3 regions of the Cohnella sp. GCM10027633 genome follow, and region 3 is predicted to be linked to each of the others. Evidence: riboswitches for the same ligand, from Rfam matches in the RefSeq annotation. Region 3 holds a riboswitch; each other region holds the start of a gene.

Region 1 (5,519 bases), on a different contig from region 3:
ACTTCTACGAGGCGCTGTTCGACCGGACGGAGCTGTCGATCGAGATGATGAAGCGGCTGTCCCGCAAGCTGCGGACGGCGATGATGGAGCGCCAGCGGCACGCGACCGCGGAGGCGACGGCGGCGACGGCGGAAGCCGCCGCGGCGAGCGAAGCGGCCGAGGCTCCGGCGGAGCAGCGAGGCGAATCCGTATCGGCGCCTGCTGCGGATGCGCCAGTACCTGCACCTGTGCCTGCATCTGCGCCTGCACCTGCGCCAGCGTCCGCGCCTGCATCGGCGGCCGATCCGAACGCGGAGATCACGAACCAAGTCATCCTGCGCCGGGTGCTCGTCCTGCAGAAGATCGAGCTGTTTGCCCACCTGTCCCAGGACGATTTCGTCCGGCTCGCGAACCAAGTCGAAGAGGTCGTCTATGCGCCCGGCGAGGCGATCTGCCGGATGGACGAGCACGGAGACTCGATGTTCGGCATTATCGAGGGAAGCATCCAAGTGCATCGGGGGCCGGAGAAGCTGGCGACGCTCGGCGTCGGCCAATACTTCGGCGAGATGGCGATCATCGACAGCGGACCGCGCTCGGCCGACTGCACGGCGGTCGAACGCGCCGTGCTGCTCAAGCTGGGTCGCCAGCACGTGTACGCGATCTGCTTCCAGCAGATCGACGCGTTGAAGGGCATGATGAAGGTTCTCGCGGATCGGCTGCGGGAATTGGGGTAATGACGGGAGTACGACGAATGTAGAACGAAGAACGGCGCTTGCGCCTCGGAATGAACTTCCGGGGGCGAGCGCCGTTCTTCGATTTTGCCGGCCAACCGGACTGTAGCGACCTTATTCATAGGGAAAGCGGCGAAATGGCGGACTCCGCGGACGGAGAGGACCTTATTCGCTAGCTTAGCGGGCGATATCGCGATACTTTCGACGAATAACGGCTACTGTGTCCGCTGCCGCCTCCAATAGTGCCGATATCCGCACAATAGCGCCCCCTGTGTCCGCGCCGACTGTCCCACGCCAGCACGCCTCCATCCCGCGCCGACTGTCCCTAGTCCGCTCGCAACACAAAAACGGCGAAGCCCCGTAGGGCCCCGCCGTCGCGCGCAAGCGCGTCTTACTTGATCACTTCAGGCTCTGCAGCCTCGTAGCCGTTCAGTTCCACCGTAACCTTCGCCATGACCGGAGGCGTCTTCGGACGGTTCTGCGAGCCCGTCGGCACGCTGACGATCTCGTCCGCGACGTCTTGGCCTTCCGTCACTTTGCCGAACGCCGCGTAAGCGCCGTCCAGGTGCGGAGCGTCCGCGACCATGAGGAAGAACTGGGATCCCGCGGAGTTCGGGTTGCCCGAACGCGCCATCGAGAGAACGCCCTTCGTGTGCTTCAGGTCGTTCTTGAAGCCGTTCTGCGAGAACTCGCCCTTAATGCCGTAGTCGGGACCGCCCATGCCGGTGCCGTCCGGGTCGCCGCCCTGAATCATGAAGTCGGGGATGACGCGGTGGAAAATCGTCCCGTCGTAGAAGCCTTTCTGTACGAGCGAGATGAAGTTGTTGACGGTGTTCGGAGCGACTTTCGGATACAGCTCTACTTTGATGATTTTACCGCTGTCCATTTCGATCGTTACGATCGGGATGTTGCCGGATGTGTCTACGGTACTCGTGGCGTCCGCCTCCTCGGTATTGGTTGGTGCTGGTTCGGTTGATGCCGGTTGCGATGCCGTCGCCGTCGCGTCGTAGCCGTTCCCGCCGCCTTGAACGGCGTTCGGGTCGGCCGTCTCGCGTTTGCCGCAGCCTGCCGCGATGAGCAGGACGACGAGCGCGAGGATGGCGAAGCTTGTCCATTTTCTTGCCGCGATCAACTTCGGTTCCCCCTTGCATGCACGTTTACTTTCCGTATCATACCATGTCCTCGCGTGTCGATTCCAGTTTTCGCCTCGCCCTTATAGCACCTCGAAGTAAGACTGGCACTCGTCAAGCGCGAGGACGGGCTCGGGCAACGCCTCCCGGTCGCCGCGAATGCGCCGCGAGAGATCGCGGCACGCCTCGATCACCAGCTCCGCCTTGACGCTGCCCCAGCAAGCGCGCCTGGCGTCCGCGATGAGGCGGGCCTCCCCGATTGCCGGGCGGCGGAAGTCGAGCAGGAACGACGACCACCCGACGATATCGAAGCGATGCCCGCGTCCGGGAAGCTCGCAGCGCGCGTATCCGCAACGTCCGCCGGCGCACAGCCGGAGCACGCCGTACCTGTCCGTATCCCCTCGACCCTCGAATTGCAGAAATTCGATTCCGGTAATGCGATAACCGTCCGCGTCGTCCACCGTTCCATCCGCTCCTCTGCTTACGCCAACAGGCGTGCCTCGATCGATAGCTCTCAATATAACGCCGCGCGAGGTAAGTCGCCAAACGATAATCGTCTCCTATTGCGCGCTTTTTCGATGAAATTCAACCGATTTAACCGGGTTTGCGGCACCTATTGCGATCGGTTCACGCGAACGGGCGGGGTATGCTCTCTCTGGCTCGCGATTCCGAATTTAAGCGTTCCGCTGCCGGAATCGAGGAGCGATAGGCAAGCATGCTTTTTACGAGAAACGGAGAAAGAGAGAGCCGGAGAGAGATCTGTAGAGGTCACTGCGATTGTAAACGGTACAACTGCGCGGCTTGCCGGAATGCGGCGCTTAAACCCTACCTGTCATTCCTTTACAAACATCGGGGGCAAGCGTAATATTCGATTCAGTCAATTGAATATCGTTCCATTCGTAATCGCTGAGTTTCCGTGTCCGCACGGAAAACGGGGGAACCAACGATGGCGCCGTTCCGGTGTGAGAGCCGGGAGAAGCGCCGTCCGGGGTGAATCCGTCGGCAGCCGCGCCTAGGATGCGGCCTCCGACGGTAGGGCTACTCTCACGGCCCGAATCCGACAGCTAACCTCGTAAGCGCCGATGCGTCCGTTAAGACCGGATGCCTCAAATGGAGAGAGGATGATGAACTGTGACCGTGTCGGCCGCAGGGTAAGCATGCATGCTTATTTCTTAGCGGTCTTTGTTATGCCATGAATCGCTGAATTCCCGATGCGTCGGGAAGCGGGGGAACCAACGGAGCGTGCCCGGGAGAGACGGGCGCGCGTCCATGGGGTGAATCCCGGGGCCTTAGCCGGCTCTGGGTAGGGCAACTCTCAAGCCCGAATCCGGCAGCTAACCTCGCAAGCGTACCGAGAGAGGCAACGGATCGTGACGGGCGAGGTTTATTTGGCCATGCCGGGAAGCCACGAGAAGACTCTCTTCTCGCGGCTTCTTTTTTGTTGCCTTCTTCCAAGAGAAGAAGAGGAGATGAACGAGAATGGCCGGACGGGACGTCGTGTTGGTATCGGCCCCGAATATCGCGGGCGAGCGGTTCATGAAGCTGCTTCAGCAGAGGAAGATTCCGTTCGCGGCGATCGTGAACAATCCCGAGGAACACGAGCGCGTAAGTTCGCTCGGAGCGGAGCACATTATAGTGGTAAATACGACCAAGGAGCAATCCTGGATCATCCCCCCGATTGATATCGGGCGGGTGTACTTGTTCGAGACGAGCGTGACGCTGTGCTGCAGATACGTGCAAATATGCCGGAGTTGGACCGGCAGATCGATATACGTCATTACGGGAAGCCACAACCCCCGCAACGTCTACAAGACGATGGGCGTCGACTACGTGATTCATAGCCAAGCGCAGGACTACGCTTTTCTCATTACCGACGATTTGCTCGCGAGATAACGTAACGAAGAAGGAGGCATTCGCCCATGCTCGACGTGTATATGGTTCTTATGCTAGCCGGCCTATTCGGTCTATTCTACGGCTTCATGCATTGGTGCGGCCGGGTAATCGACGAAGGAGGAGGCAACCGATGATCGTCGTCTCGATCTTCACCGTGTTTATTTTCCTCTATTTAATCTACGCCTTAGTGAATCCGGAGAAATTCTAAGCAGGCTTGGCGAGCCGAAAATGCAGGAGGGACGTCAATGGGCATCATGCAGATCGTTATCGTCTTGGCGGTGTTGTTGCTGCTTGTGAAACCGCTTGGGACGTATGTATATCACGTGTTCTCCAACGAGCCGAACCGGACGGACAAGATCTTCGGATCTGCCGAGCGGTTCATCTATCGACTCATGGGACTGCACAACCGCAACGGCATGAATTGGAAAAAATACGCGCTAAGCTTCCTGTTAACGAACATCGTATTGGTGGCTATCGGGTACGCGATGCTGCGGCTGCAGAAGATCTTGCCGTTCAACCCGAACGACATCGGCAACATGGAAGAGACGCTGTCGTTCAACACGATCATCAGCTTCATTACGAACACCAACTTGCAGCATTACAGCGGGGAGAGCGGCTTGTCCTACTTCTCGCAGATGGCCGTCATCATGATGATGATGTTCACGTCGGCCGCTTCCGGCTTCTCGGTAGCCATCGCTTTCGTGCGCGGCATCACGAGCAAGGGAACGACGATCGGCAACTTCTTCGAGGATTTCGTCAAGGCGCACGTCCGGATCTTCCTTCCGGCGGCCGTGCTCGTCACGCTGCTGCTCGTCGCCTTGCAAGTGCCGCAGACGCTCGATCCGACGTTAACCGTCACGACGCTCGAAGGCGTTACGCAGCACATCGCGATCGGGCCGGTCGCCGCGCTCGAATCGATCAAGCATCTAGGCACGAACGGCGGCGGCTTCTTCGGCGTCAACTCGGCGCACCCGTTCGAGAATCCGAACGCGCTGACGAACGTCGTCGAGATTCTGTCGATGTGGCTGCTGCCGGCCTCTCTGCCTTACGTCTATGGGAGGTTCGCGAACAACCGCAAGCAAGGCTGGGTCGTCTTCAGCGCGATGATGACGCTGTTCATCCTGTTCCTATCGCTCATCTACTTCTCGGAGCTGCGCGGCAACCCGGCGATGAACGCGCTCGGCATCGATGCGTCGCAAGGCAGCATGGAGGGCAAGGAAGTCCGGTTCGGCATTCCGCAGTCATCGCTGTTCACGGCGGTTACGACGGCAGCGACGACGGGGACGGTCAACAACATGCACGATACGCTGACGCCGCTCGGCGGTCTCGGTGCGCTCGGGGAAATGATGCTGAACGTCGTGTTCGGAGGCAAAGGCGTCGGGCTGATCAATATGCTCATGTACGCGATATTGGGCGTGTTCCTGTGCGGGCTCATGGTCGGACGGACGCCGGAGTTCCTCGGCAGGAAGATCGAGCCTAGGGAGATCAAGCTGATCGCGATCGCCATTCTGATGCATCCGCTCATCATCCTGGGGCCGACGGCCATCGCGTTCCTGACCGATCTGGGGCATGGAGCGATTACGAATCCGGGATCTCACGGCATCTCGCAGGTGTTGTACGAATACACGTCTTCCGCCGCGAACAACGGCTCCGGCTTCGAGGGCTTGGCCGACAATACGCCGTTCTGGAACATCACGACGGGGATCGTCATGCTGCTCGGCCGTTACGTCTCGATGATCGCGATGCTGGCGGTCGCCGGGTCGCTCGTTCGCAAGCAATGGGTTCC
Region 2 (5,519 bases), on a different contig from region 3:
AATACCTCGTCGGCCGTCAATTGCCGCCAGTCCGCCGAATCGACGTCCCAGTTCACGACCGTGTACCCTTGCGCCTTCGCCCATTCGAGCTGCTCGGGCATGATTTCGCCGTAAGGCGGCCGCACGAGCTTCGGCCGGTAGCCGATGATGCCCGAGATGACCGTCTCCGCGCGGGTAATCTGCGACTTGACCTTATCGAGCGGAAGCTTGGAGAAGTCCGGATGGCTGTAAGAATGGTTGCCCACGTCATGCCCTTCCCGTTGAATGCGCCGCAGCAGATCGGGATGCTTCTGGCTGCGCGTGCCCATCGCGAAGAAGGTCGCCTTCACACGCTTCTTTTTCAAGACGTCGAGCACTTGCCCCGTGAATCTCGGATCCGGAACATCGTCGAACGTCAACGCCACCTTCCGGACTTCCCGGGACGCGGACAGCACGAACACCCCTTCGAATCGGCGCTCGAGCTCCGTCCACTGAATGCCCGGCGGGACGGCTTCCGCCCTGCGCGCAAGCCCCGCGAAACTTAAAAAGGCGACGGTGCCCGCCAGCACCATCACCGCGATTCTTCTACCCCTACCTGTCATTGCGCCACCCTCCCGGGACCGTTCGTCTCCCTATATCCTGAGCGAGTGGCAATGATTTCATACCCGTGCAATCGATCGTCTATCGGTTGATCGACTCCTGGAATTGTTCGATCTGCTGGTTCGTCCCGATGACGACCATGACGTCTTTCTCCGCGAGCACGTCCTTCGCGACCGGAGCGATAATGATGCCCTTCGGCTTATTGATCGCCACGATGCTGCAGCCGAACCGTCCTCTCGGATTGACGTCGTCGAGCGACTTGCCCGACAGGCATTGCGGCACGGCAAGCTCCGCGATCGTGTATTGCTTGGATAGTTCGATGTAATCGAGCAGGTTCGGCGACACGAGCTGGTGCGCCACGCGAACGCCCATGTCCCGCTCCGGATAGATGACGCGATCGACGCCCATCCGCTCCAGCACGCGTCCGTGCAAGTCGGACACCGCCTTGGCGACGACCTTCTTGACTCCGAGCTCCTTCAGCAGAATCGTCGCGAGGATGCTTGCCTGGATGTCGTCGCCGATCGCGACGACGCCGCAGTCGAAGTTGCGGGCCCCGATCGAACGGAGCACCTCTTCCTCCGTCGCGTCCGCCACGACGACGTGCGTCAGCACGTTCGACAGCTCTTGGACCGTCTCTTCGTCGCGGTCGACGCCGAGCACCTCGTAGCCTAATTGGATGAGCTCGCGGCCGATGCTCGAACCGAAGCGGCCTAAGCCGATAATGACGAATTGATTAAGTCTCATGTGCGTTGCTCCTACCCGATTATGATTTTACCTTCCGCATGACGGAACCTCGCTCGCTCCGGCTTCGGCGCCAACGCATAGGTCAACGTGAGCGGCCCGAGCCTGCCGACGAACATCAGCATAATAATGGTTAGCTTGCCCGGTAACGTCAAATCCCCCGTCAACCCCATCGACAGGCCGACCGTGCCGAACGCCGACGTCGCTTCGAACAGGATTTTCAGGAACGCCGCGTCCTCCGTCGTGCACAGGATCATCGTTCCGAGCATCACGATGCCGATACAGAACAACGTAACGGTAACGGCCTTATATACGCGCTCCTGCGCGAGCCGCAGACGGAACAGCACGACGTCCTCCTTGCCCCGGATCATCGCCAGCACCGCGCCGAACAGAACCGCGAACGTCGTCGTCTTGATGCCGCCTCCCGTCGAACCGGGAGACGCCCCGATGAACATCAATATAATAATGAAGAATTGCGTCGCCTGGCGGAAATCCGCGACGTCAACGGTCGTGACGCCGCCCGAGCGCGTGGTGACCGATTGGAACAGCGCGTCGAGCAGCTTCTCTCCGATGTGCTTGTCGCCGACGGAGTTCGGATTCGTATATTCGAATACGAAGATGATAAGCATTCCGAGAACGATCAGCGCGCCGCTAACGGTAAGGACGACTTTCGTATGAAGCGACAGCCTGCGCCGGGCGTTACGGTGCCTTAAGTCGAATAAGTCGGAAAGGACGATGAACCCGAAGCCGCCGAGAATGATGAGAGCCATCGACAAGAGGTTCATATAGAGATCGCCCGAGTAGCGGGAGAAGCTGCTGAAGTCGCCCGATAGGTCGAAGCCGGCGTTATTGAAAATCGAGATCGAGTGGAACACGCCATGATAGAGCGCCTGCCCGAAGCTCATGTCGAAGCTGAATCGGATTGTGAACAGCGCCGCGCCGACCGATTCGATCGCGAGCGCGAAGAAGACGACCTTGCGGACGAGCCGCACGAGACCTTCGATGCTGCCCTGATTGAGCGACTCTTGCAGAATCAGTCTTTCCTTCAAGGAGATGCGCCTTCTCAGAATGAGCGCGAACAACGTCGCCATCGTCATGAAGCCGATGCCGCCGACCTGCACGAGAAGGAGAATGACCCAGTGGCCGAACGTGGAGAACTGGGAGCCGGTATCATGGACGACGAGTCCGGTGACGCAAGCGGCCGATGTCGAAGTGAACAAGGCGTCTATGTAAGAGATCGACTTCCCGTCCGCTGAGGCGATCGGCAGCTTGAGCAACTGCGCGCCTAAGAAGATGACGAAGGCGAAGCCGAGCAGCAGCGTTCTCGGGGGAGATGCGCTGAACCAGCGAATGACTTTATTGAACATGCCGTATTCCCCTCTGCTAATAGCTCTCGAACGCACAAAAAAGAAGCACTGGAGCTCCAATGCTTCGCGTTAGCATGCGAGTCCTGTTCCGTGCAGCCTGCGAGGTTAGCTGTCGGGTTCGGGCTCGAAACAGACGCGCCCTATCCGCCGCTCGGCTTCGAGCGGACTGGAATTCACCCCGGGATCTCCGAATACAATAGCTTGTACCGGCGATCGGTTGGTTCCCCCGTTTTCCGTGAAGAAATTCGGCTGGTTCTTTTATAGGATCGTTCATGGACGTACCATCGAATTATATGCTTTCCGGGTAGACGTAACAACATCAAAAAGGAGGCAAACAACCGCGTTTCGCCGATAATTAGCACCGTTACCTCATCCGATCCGTCGCTCATGCGTCCGCACATCGATTATCGACGGCTTTTCTTTCATTTTCGCCAAAAATACGAGATACTTAAGGGATAATTCGGGACGCCGGGACGACCCGGTCCCCTGAAACCGTTTACTTCACGCCTTACCACGAAAGGATGCGTAGGCATATGCCCGCACATGATCAGGATACACTGTCCCGCCGATGGGTGTGGACCGCCGCGATCGGCTTGGCTCTCTTCCTTCTCATACAAGTTCTGCCGACTTCCCTGCAGGTATTCAAGACCGAGGATCACGACGTCTTAACCCGCGCCCAAGCGGAGAATAAAGCGCTGTCCGCGGCCGCGGACAGATTCGGCGTCGCGCGCTCCGACGTGTCCGAGACGACCGTAACTCACCTGTCGGATAGCGACGCGGTCGGTTATTACAGTAAGAACGATCTTGGGAAGGCGTACGACGATCGCCTGGACGCGACGATGCCGACCGATTACTACCGCGTCGATCTGCATCTGGCCGGCGATGGCGGCACCTTGCGCCTGCTGCTCCACCTGGAAACCGGCAGTCTCGTCGGTTGGCGGCACGCCGCGGTTGCAGGGGCTTCCGCGGGCGGCGCCGCGCCTGCGTTGGAGAGCGGCGGCGGGGCGGAACAAGCGGCTCGCGCACTCCACTATGCCGAAGCGTGGGGCGTTCATGGCGACGACTGGGAATGGACCGGCCGAACGCAGCCGGACGGCAGCTCCTTGTTCGTCTCCAAGAAGCCGCTGGGCGAAGCGGAACCGTGGCTGAGCGTGCGCGCGCCTGCCGGTTTCGAAGCGACCGCTTCCTCCCTGCCTCCTTGGAAAGGCGGATTCGTCGTATACGGCACGCAGCTTCCGGCGGAGTTTCTTAGCTATATGGATAAGCAAGAGCATCTCGCTTCCGAGTGGTCCAAGTACGGGTACATCTTGCCGGAGCTGTTCATGCTCGTCTGCGCGATCGTCGCGGCGGGAACGTACGTCGGGCATAGCTCGTACCGTAGAGGCATTTTCCTGGCCGGCTTGTTCTTCGTGCTCTACGTCGCCTATTCGTACAACATGATCCCCGGCATGCGCGCCAGCGTGATGGGGGTATCGACCGACAAGTCCGACGCATTCGATCCGACCTTGCTTACCGTGAGCATCATCATCTATGGCGCGATGGCGTTGCTCACGTACTTAGCCGCCGTCGGCGGAGACGGTTTGTGGAAGTCGATGGGCTATTCGCTGTGGCCGAGATGGAAGGAAGCCGGATATGGCAACGCGGTGCTGAAAAGCATGAAGACCGGCTACTTCCTCGCCTTCATTCTGCTCGGCGCGCAATCGGTCGTGCTCATCGTGCTGGAGCAATCTCTCGGGTCGTTCGCCTCCTCCGATCCTTCGCAGTCCATGTACAACATGACGTATCCGTTGCTGCTGCCGGTGCTCGCATGGTGCGCCGGCATCTCCGAGGAGCTACAGAGCCGCCTGTTCGGCATCGGTCTGTTCCGCAAATGGTTCGTAGGCGGCGCGCGCAAGCTGCTTCGCCGGGAACCGTCGGCTCGCGCCGCTTCCTGGCTGACGTTCGCCGCCATGGTGCCGCCGGGCTTGCTGTGGGCGTTCGGGCACGTCGGCTATGCGGTGTATCCGGTGTACACGCGCGTCATCGAGCTGGTGCTGCTGTCGCTATTGTTCGGCTGGTTCATGCTTCGCTTCGGCCTCATGGCCGTCATCTTCGCCCACGTGACGCTCGACGCCGTCCTCATGGGCGTGCAGATGATGACCGACGGGTTGCCGGGCGATTACTGGGGCGGATTGTTCAGCCTCGTCATGCCGGGGCTCGCCGGCCTCGCGATCTGGCGGCTTCATCGAATGCTCCGGCGTCCGGGTTCCGCGTAAAGTTTGTCGCCAGGCTGGAGCTATGGCACGGCCGGCGATCGTGAGGGGCTGCGTTGCAGCGCTTATCGTCACTATCCCTTCGGGTCAGAGGACGCTGAAGTTCGGTTGGGTCGAACAGCAGGCGCGGATTGCGGGCATTATATCGCTTATCGTCACTATCTCCTCGGGTCAGGGGACGCTGGAGATCGGTTTGGTCGAACTGCAGGTGCGGATAGCGACGGTTGGCGTACTGTAGTTTGGATTGCTCAAACTGTAGGCGATGTTTACTTCAATTCGCGAGCTGCAGTTCGGGTTAGTCGAACTGCAGGCGCGAATTGCGGCGGTTGGCGTGCTATAGTTTGGATTAGTCGAAGTGCATACCAAAAAGGCAGTCTTTCTAGGAAGATCATCCCCCGTGGGGTCTCTTCCAGAAACGACTGCCTTTTTAACTCGATGCCACCGCGCTATTGCGAGAAATCCCGCCACTCTCGCCTCAGTAACTCGACGCCCCCGCGTTATTACGAGCAACCTCGCCACTCTCGCCTCAGTAACTCGATGCCACCGCGCTATCCGTACCCGTGTGGCTGCTCCGCGCCCG
Region 3 (5,519 bases):
GCGGTCATCGTGGGCGGCGTGTCCCAAGTCCGGCAAGAGGAGTCGCTCGCGCGAGGCGCGGACATTGTCATCGCGACGCCCGGCCGGTTGATCGACTTGATGAATCAGAACGTCGTCGACTTGCGGCACGTTCAGATTCTCGTATTGGACGAAGCGGACAGAATGCTGGACATGGGCTTCATTAACGATATGAAGCGAATCATCGCGAAGCTGCCGGCTAAGCGGCAGACGCTGTTCTTCTCGGCGACGATGCCGCCGGAAATTTCACAGATGGTGCAGACGCTGCTTCACAACCCGGTGAAAGTGGAAATTACGCCGGTGTCGTCGACGGCGGAGCGCATCGATCAATCGGTGTATCTCGTGGATAAGCCGAACAAGCTGCAATTGCTCGTCGATCTGTTGCAGGACAAGTCGATCGTATCGGCGCTCGTGTTCACTCGCACGAAGCATGGAGCGGATCGCGTCGTACGCGGATTGACGAAGGCGAAGATCACGGCGCAGGCGATCCACGGCGACAAGTCGCAGAACGCCCGCCAGGCGGCGCTGAACAACTTCAAGAGCGGCGCGACGCGCGTGCTCGTGGCGACGGACATCGCGGCTCGGGGCATCGACATCGACGAGTTGTCGCACGTGATCAACTACAACCTGCCGAACATTCCGGAGACGTACGTGCACCGCATCGGACGTACCGGCCGGGCAGGGCTGAGCGGCATCGCGATCTCGTTCTGCGAATACGAGGAGCTGCCGTACTTGAAGGACATCGAGAAGCTGATCAAGAAGCCGGTTCCGCGGGTGGAAGGTCATCCGTATCCGATGGAGATTTTCGAAGTCGCGGGGAAGAGCGATAACAAGGGACAGCAGAATGCGCCCGCGAAGACTCGCGAGCCCGTTGCGGCGGCGAAAGGCCGTCCGCAAGGCGGCAACGGCGGCGGTGGCAACGGCGGTAATGGCGGCGGTCGAAGACGCCGCTAACGCGGTGCCGACTTCCCGCGTGAACGTGCGTGCGTTAGCGTTATGAGGTAACGTTAAATCGTCGCGAGCTCGTCCAATGGGATTTTAACGTTATGAGGTAGCGTTAAACAGTCGCGAGCTCGTCAAACGAGATTTTAGCGTTATGAGGTAGCGTTAAATCGTCGCGAGCCCGTCCAATGAGATTTTAGCGTTATGAGGTAACGTTAAATCGTCGCGAGCCCGTCCAATGAGATTTTAACGTTATGAGGTAGCGTTAAAATCTCGCGAGTGCGCCGAACGGGATTTTAGCGCTATGAGGTAGCGTTAAAGCGTCACGAACGCCTCGAACAAGAATTTAGCGTTACGAGATCGCGTTATTGTTTCATGTAGGCTTCGTCCGGGTAATTAGCGTTATCAGATAACGCTAACTACACGGGCGGGGCGTATGGGGTTCGCGTTAGGAGAAGGCGTTCATCCTCGCCGGCGCCTCCGAACGTCCCCATACAACGAAGAAACCCCGCCAATTGGCGGGGTTTCTTCATGCGTCGGGTCAGCCGAAGCTTACTCCAACGGTTCGTCGGTGGCTGCATCCGCAGGTCCGATCAATTCGGCGTCCGCCGGATCGAACTCGGTCGCCAGTGCTTGGTAAGTTTCCGTGTCCATAACGCGGCGGGCGGTCACGTAAGTGTTCGCGTACGATTTCTCGGAGAGGGCGCTGATCGTGATGCCCTTCCTCGTGGAAGCATGGGCGAATTTGCCTTCGCCTACGTAGACGCCCACGTGAGAGATCGTCCGGCCGTTCGTCTTGAAGAACACGAGATCTCCCGGACGCAGATCGTCCTTGGAGACTTTCTTGCCTTGGGTTGCCTGCGATCTCGAATCCCTCAGGAGATCGATGCCCAATTTCTTGAATACGTACTGCGTGAAGCCGGAGCAGTCGAAGCCTTTGGTCGTCGTGCCGCCGTACCGGTAATCGATGCCGATCAGCTTGTCGACCTCCGTGTCCAGCTTGGAACTCGCGAATACGCTTCCGACTTGGACGAGCAGGAGCAAAGCAAGCGAGAACAGAATGACGGATAACTTGCGCAAAGCTGGTGACTCCTTCCAATGCCTACGAGGTTAGCTGGAGGGTTCGGTTGAAGGTTCCCTATGGCTCCTCTGATGCGAAGCCAATTCACCCGTACTAATTGGTTCCCCCGTTCCCCGGTGTGCGCGAGGACTCGGCAAATTTTTTACACTCAGCCTTAGATATTCGGTGATTATGGCGAATTTCCTGCAATTACTAAATGAGAATTTCCTAATCTAAAGCGGATTACTGGGTATTCACACCCCTCCTTTTCGCACATTTTTACTCGCCGATAATAACGCCAAACCCCGGCCGCCCACCCGAGAAGGGGGCAACCGGGGAATGTCCCGTGAAGCTTCGTGTCGAACGAGGGACGAGGAGATGGCTTACGATTCGCGCCATACGTGGTATTGGGAAGCCGATGTCCACAGCGTCAGCAGCGAGCGGACGAAGTGGAAGGCCTGATGCAGCGCGACGGCGAGGAAGCCCGACCAGAGAAACGTGACGGCCGAAGCCGCGAGCGATACCGCGATCCCGATGCCGAGCATGACGAGCGTGACGGCGATCAGAGGCAGCCCTTTGCGCAGCGCGAGTCCGATGCTTCTCAGAATGCCGTCCTTCGAGACGGCTCCGAACTGCATGAATTGGAACAGCAGGTGGAGCAGGAATCCCCACGCAAGCCATGCGATGGCGTAGGGGGCCAGCTCTCGCAGCCAATCCGAGACGGAGCCTACGGCATAGAAGCGATCGCGGGCAAGCGGGACGAGCCAAAGGGCAGGGAGCGCGGATAGCGCGTTCTCCAGCCAGTAAAGCGCGGTTACCGATTTCCATGACCGCTTCATTCCGGACAATACCAGCGTGCCTTCTCCGTCCCTCGAGTGATGGAAGGAGTAGTAGACGCCGGCGTTGAGCAGGGGCGTGAGGATCATCCGCATGAGCAGCAGCGCGCCGAGCAGCGTCAGCGTCTCGTTCAGCATGTCGGTCTTGAGCAGGCGGAACTGCGCTTCGACGAGGAACAGCTGGGCGGCGTTCGCGTTCGGATGGTCGCCGGGGTAGCGCGCCAGAATCGGCGTCACGATCCCGTCGACGAACCGGTACAGGAAGAATCCCCATAGCAGGCGGTACAGGAAAAGGAGAACCAACACATACTTATGCCGGAGAGTCGTGTCCCATCCCATTTTTAATCGTTCTCTCATCTGGCGTCACCTCACCATGCTATCGTTCCGAACAAGCCTTCGATTACTTGCGTGATGCCTGCCGACCATCGTGTCCGTTCCTGCTGCTGCACTTCCGCCTTCAAATAGTTGTTGTACCTGCGATTGTCGAGCACGACGTTGAGCGACGGATCGATGGCCGCGAACGAGAGCGGAGAGGCGGATAGGAGTTGAACTTGGACATGGTCCTGCACGCCGTCCCACGTCCGTCTGGCCGTCTGTCCGTCCTCGAACCGGAACAACACGTTGACGGACTGCGCGCTGCCGCCATGGCGTCGAATGAGGACTCGGGACTCGTAGCCTTCTTCGGTCTTGCGGCTGTAGATGCCGTCGACGGAGAAGTCGGCCATCTCGGCGCGCTGCACGTACGATTGGAAGAAGTCGTCCCACTTCGACTTGGTAACCGTCTCGACGACCTTCTGGAAGTCGGCGTAGCTCGGGTGCTTAAACCGGTATTTCTGATAATAAGTCCGCATGATCTTCGCCATCGTCTTGTCCCCGACTTGCCGCTCCAGGGCGGTAAGCACGAGCTTGCCTCTCAGGTAGACGTTCTCGGCGTACCGGTCGGAATCGCGGAACTGCCAAGACGATTGATTGAGCGGCTCCGGATTCGTCAAGTAGCTCGCTTCGATCGGCGTATTCGGCGATACGCCGTAGATGGCGGACATGAGCTTATCTTCCGTGTAAGAGGTGAAGCCTTCGTCCAGCCAGGCTTCCTCGAATTCGTTCGAGGCGACGAGGCCGTACCAGTATTGGTGCGCGATCTCGTGCACGAGGGTGCGCTCGAGGTCGTAGCCCGGGTTCTTGTTGTCCGCGGCCGCGGCGGTGACGAGCGTCGGGTATTCCATGCCGCCCGCTCCGTTAGCGTCCGCCGGCGGCACGACGACGGAGAGCGTCGCGTAAGGATACTCGCCGAACCATTCGCCGAGCTTGGCGAGCGCCGACTTGGCCGCGTGCATATAGCGGTCCTGCAGCTCCGCGTGGAGCGGATCGAGATAAAGCTTGATCCGGACGCCGGGAATGCCGGGAGAGGAGAACGAGTCTTCCACGAACGTGAAGGAAGGCGATGCGGACCAAGCGAAATCGTGCACGTCGTCCGCGTAAAATTGTACCGTCTTCCGTCCGTTCGCGACGCTCGGCGTCTTCGTCTGGAAGCCGGTCGCCGCCACCTTGTAATCTTGCGGCACGTTGATGCGGACGTTGTAGATGCCGAAGTCGGAATAGAATTCCGAGTTGCCGTGGTATTGATGCAGGTTCCAGCCTTCGGCCGTTCGGCCTCGGGTGCCGGCCGTCTCGTAGACTGCGAGCTTCGGAAACCATTGTCCCGCCATGACGAACTCGCCGGCTTTGCCCATGCGCGCGAATACGTCAGGCAGCTTGACGCTGTATTTCATACGCAACGTGACGGACGAGCCGGGCTTGACCGCCTGCGGAAGCCGAAGCGTGACGAGCGTGCGGTCCGCCTTGTTGCCGTCGTCGGGCTGAACGTAGTGGATACGGGGGAGAAGCGTCTCGCCTTCTTCGGTCGTGAGCTCGGTCAGCTCCATGCTGCCGTAGCTGCCTTCTTTCATGCGGTCGTTGCGCAACTGCCCGCCGGTCTCGGCAAGGAACGTGCTGCCGGGAGAGAACGCGTTCGGGTACAGGTGGAAGTACAGGTCGGCGACCGGCTTGCGCCCGGTGTTCTTCCACGTGACGGTCTGCTCGCCGGCAAGCGTTCCTTCTTGTTCGTTCAGCTTCACGCTGACGTGGTATTCGGTGACCCGGTTGCTGAGCACGACCGGCTTGGGCGTCAGCGGAGCGTCCGGGGCGGGATCGGCTTTCGGCTGCACCGAGGAAGGCGGGGCGGCGGCGAACTCCGCGGAGAGCTCGGAGGCCGGCAGCGAATATTGCTCCACCCAGGCTTCGGCGAAGCCGAACCTCACGGAGCTTACCAGGATTGCGGCGGCCGCGACGAATAGCAGCACGCGCAGCGAACGGCGTTCAGGCATACGGATAACCCTCCCGTTGACAAGCATCTACGGGATATATATGACGGTTGTCCTTCGTTCATGCACCTGTCCAACCGGGAATTGCTCTTATGCGGAAGGGAAGACGGCAAGCGGTTGGGGACGCGATAAAATATCGATATTTTAAAGTGAAAGCATTTACATCCGTTCGCGGGAGATGGTAGATTCTCCTTAGCGGCGCTTGTAAATCCGTACGAACGGGGGTGTGCGATAGTGAACGCGAGAAGCAGAACGACCGTCGCGGTGGCGGCCATCGCGGCCGCGTTAGTCGTCGCCTCCGGA

What was found. Region 3 has a riboswitch for cyclic di-AMP ahead of ACFQZG_RS23745 (C40 family peptidase). Riboswitches for the same ligand answer to the same signal wherever they lie in the genome.
Region 1: linked by a shared signal. The riboswitch ahead of ACFQZG_RS19995 (hypothetical protein) and the one ahead of ACFQZG_RS23745 (C40 family peptidase) in region 3 are both predicted to bind cyclic di-AMP.
Region 2: linked by a shared signal. The riboswitch ahead of ACFQZG_RS26930 (TrkH family potassium uptake protein) and the one ahead of ACFQZG_RS23745 (C40 family peptidase) in region 3 are both predicted to bind cyclic di-AMP.

The regions. Positions count from the first base shown of each region.
Region 1 is NZ_JBHTGV010000010.1:59,168-64,686, reverse strand. It holds gene ACFQZG_RS20010 (Npt1/Npt2 family nucleotide transporter) at 1-713, shown strand, start outside; gene ACFQZG_RS20005 (peptidylprolyl isomerase) at 1,102-1,842, opposite strand; gene ACFQZG_RS20000 (hypothetical protein) at 1,924-2,301, opposite strand; cyclic di-AMP (ydaO/yuaA leader) riboswitch at 2,735-2,934, shown strand; cyclic di-AMP (ydaO/yuaA leader) riboswitch at 3,029-3,205, shown strand; gene ACFQZG_RS19995 (hypothetical protein) at 3,320-3,733, shown strand; gene ACFQZG_RS19990 (potassium-transporting ATPase subunit F) at 3,864-3,941, shown strand; gene kdpA (potassium-transporting ATPase subunit KdpA) at 3,979-5,519, shown strand, end outside.
Region 2 is NZ_JBHTGV010000022.1:35,715-41,233, forward strand. It holds gene ACFQZG_RS26920 (polysaccharide deacetylase family protein) at 1-581, opposite strand, end outside; gene ACFQZG_RS26925 (potassium channel family protein) at 661-1,323, opposite strand; gene ACFQZG_RS26930 (TrkH family potassium uptake protein) at 1,335-2,687, opposite strand; cyclic di-AMP (ydaO/yuaA leader) riboswitch at 2,767-2,948, opposite strand; gene ACFQZG_RS26935 (hypothetical protein) at 3,221-4,942, shown strand.
Region 3 is NZ_JBHTGV010000015.1:27,830-33,348, reverse strand. It holds gene ACFQZG_RS23750 (DEAD/DEAH box helicase) at 1-972, shown strand, start outside; gene ACFQZG_RS23745 (C40 family peptidase) at 1,513-2,040, opposite strand; cyclic di-AMP (ydaO/yuaA leader) riboswitch at 2,045-2,187, opposite strand; gene ACFQZG_RS23740 (hypothetical protein) at 2,404-3,213, opposite strand; gene ACFQZG_RS23735 (M1 family metallopeptidase) at 3,225-5,219, opposite strand; gene ACFQZG_RS23730 (hypothetical protein) at 5,451-5,519, shown strand, end outside.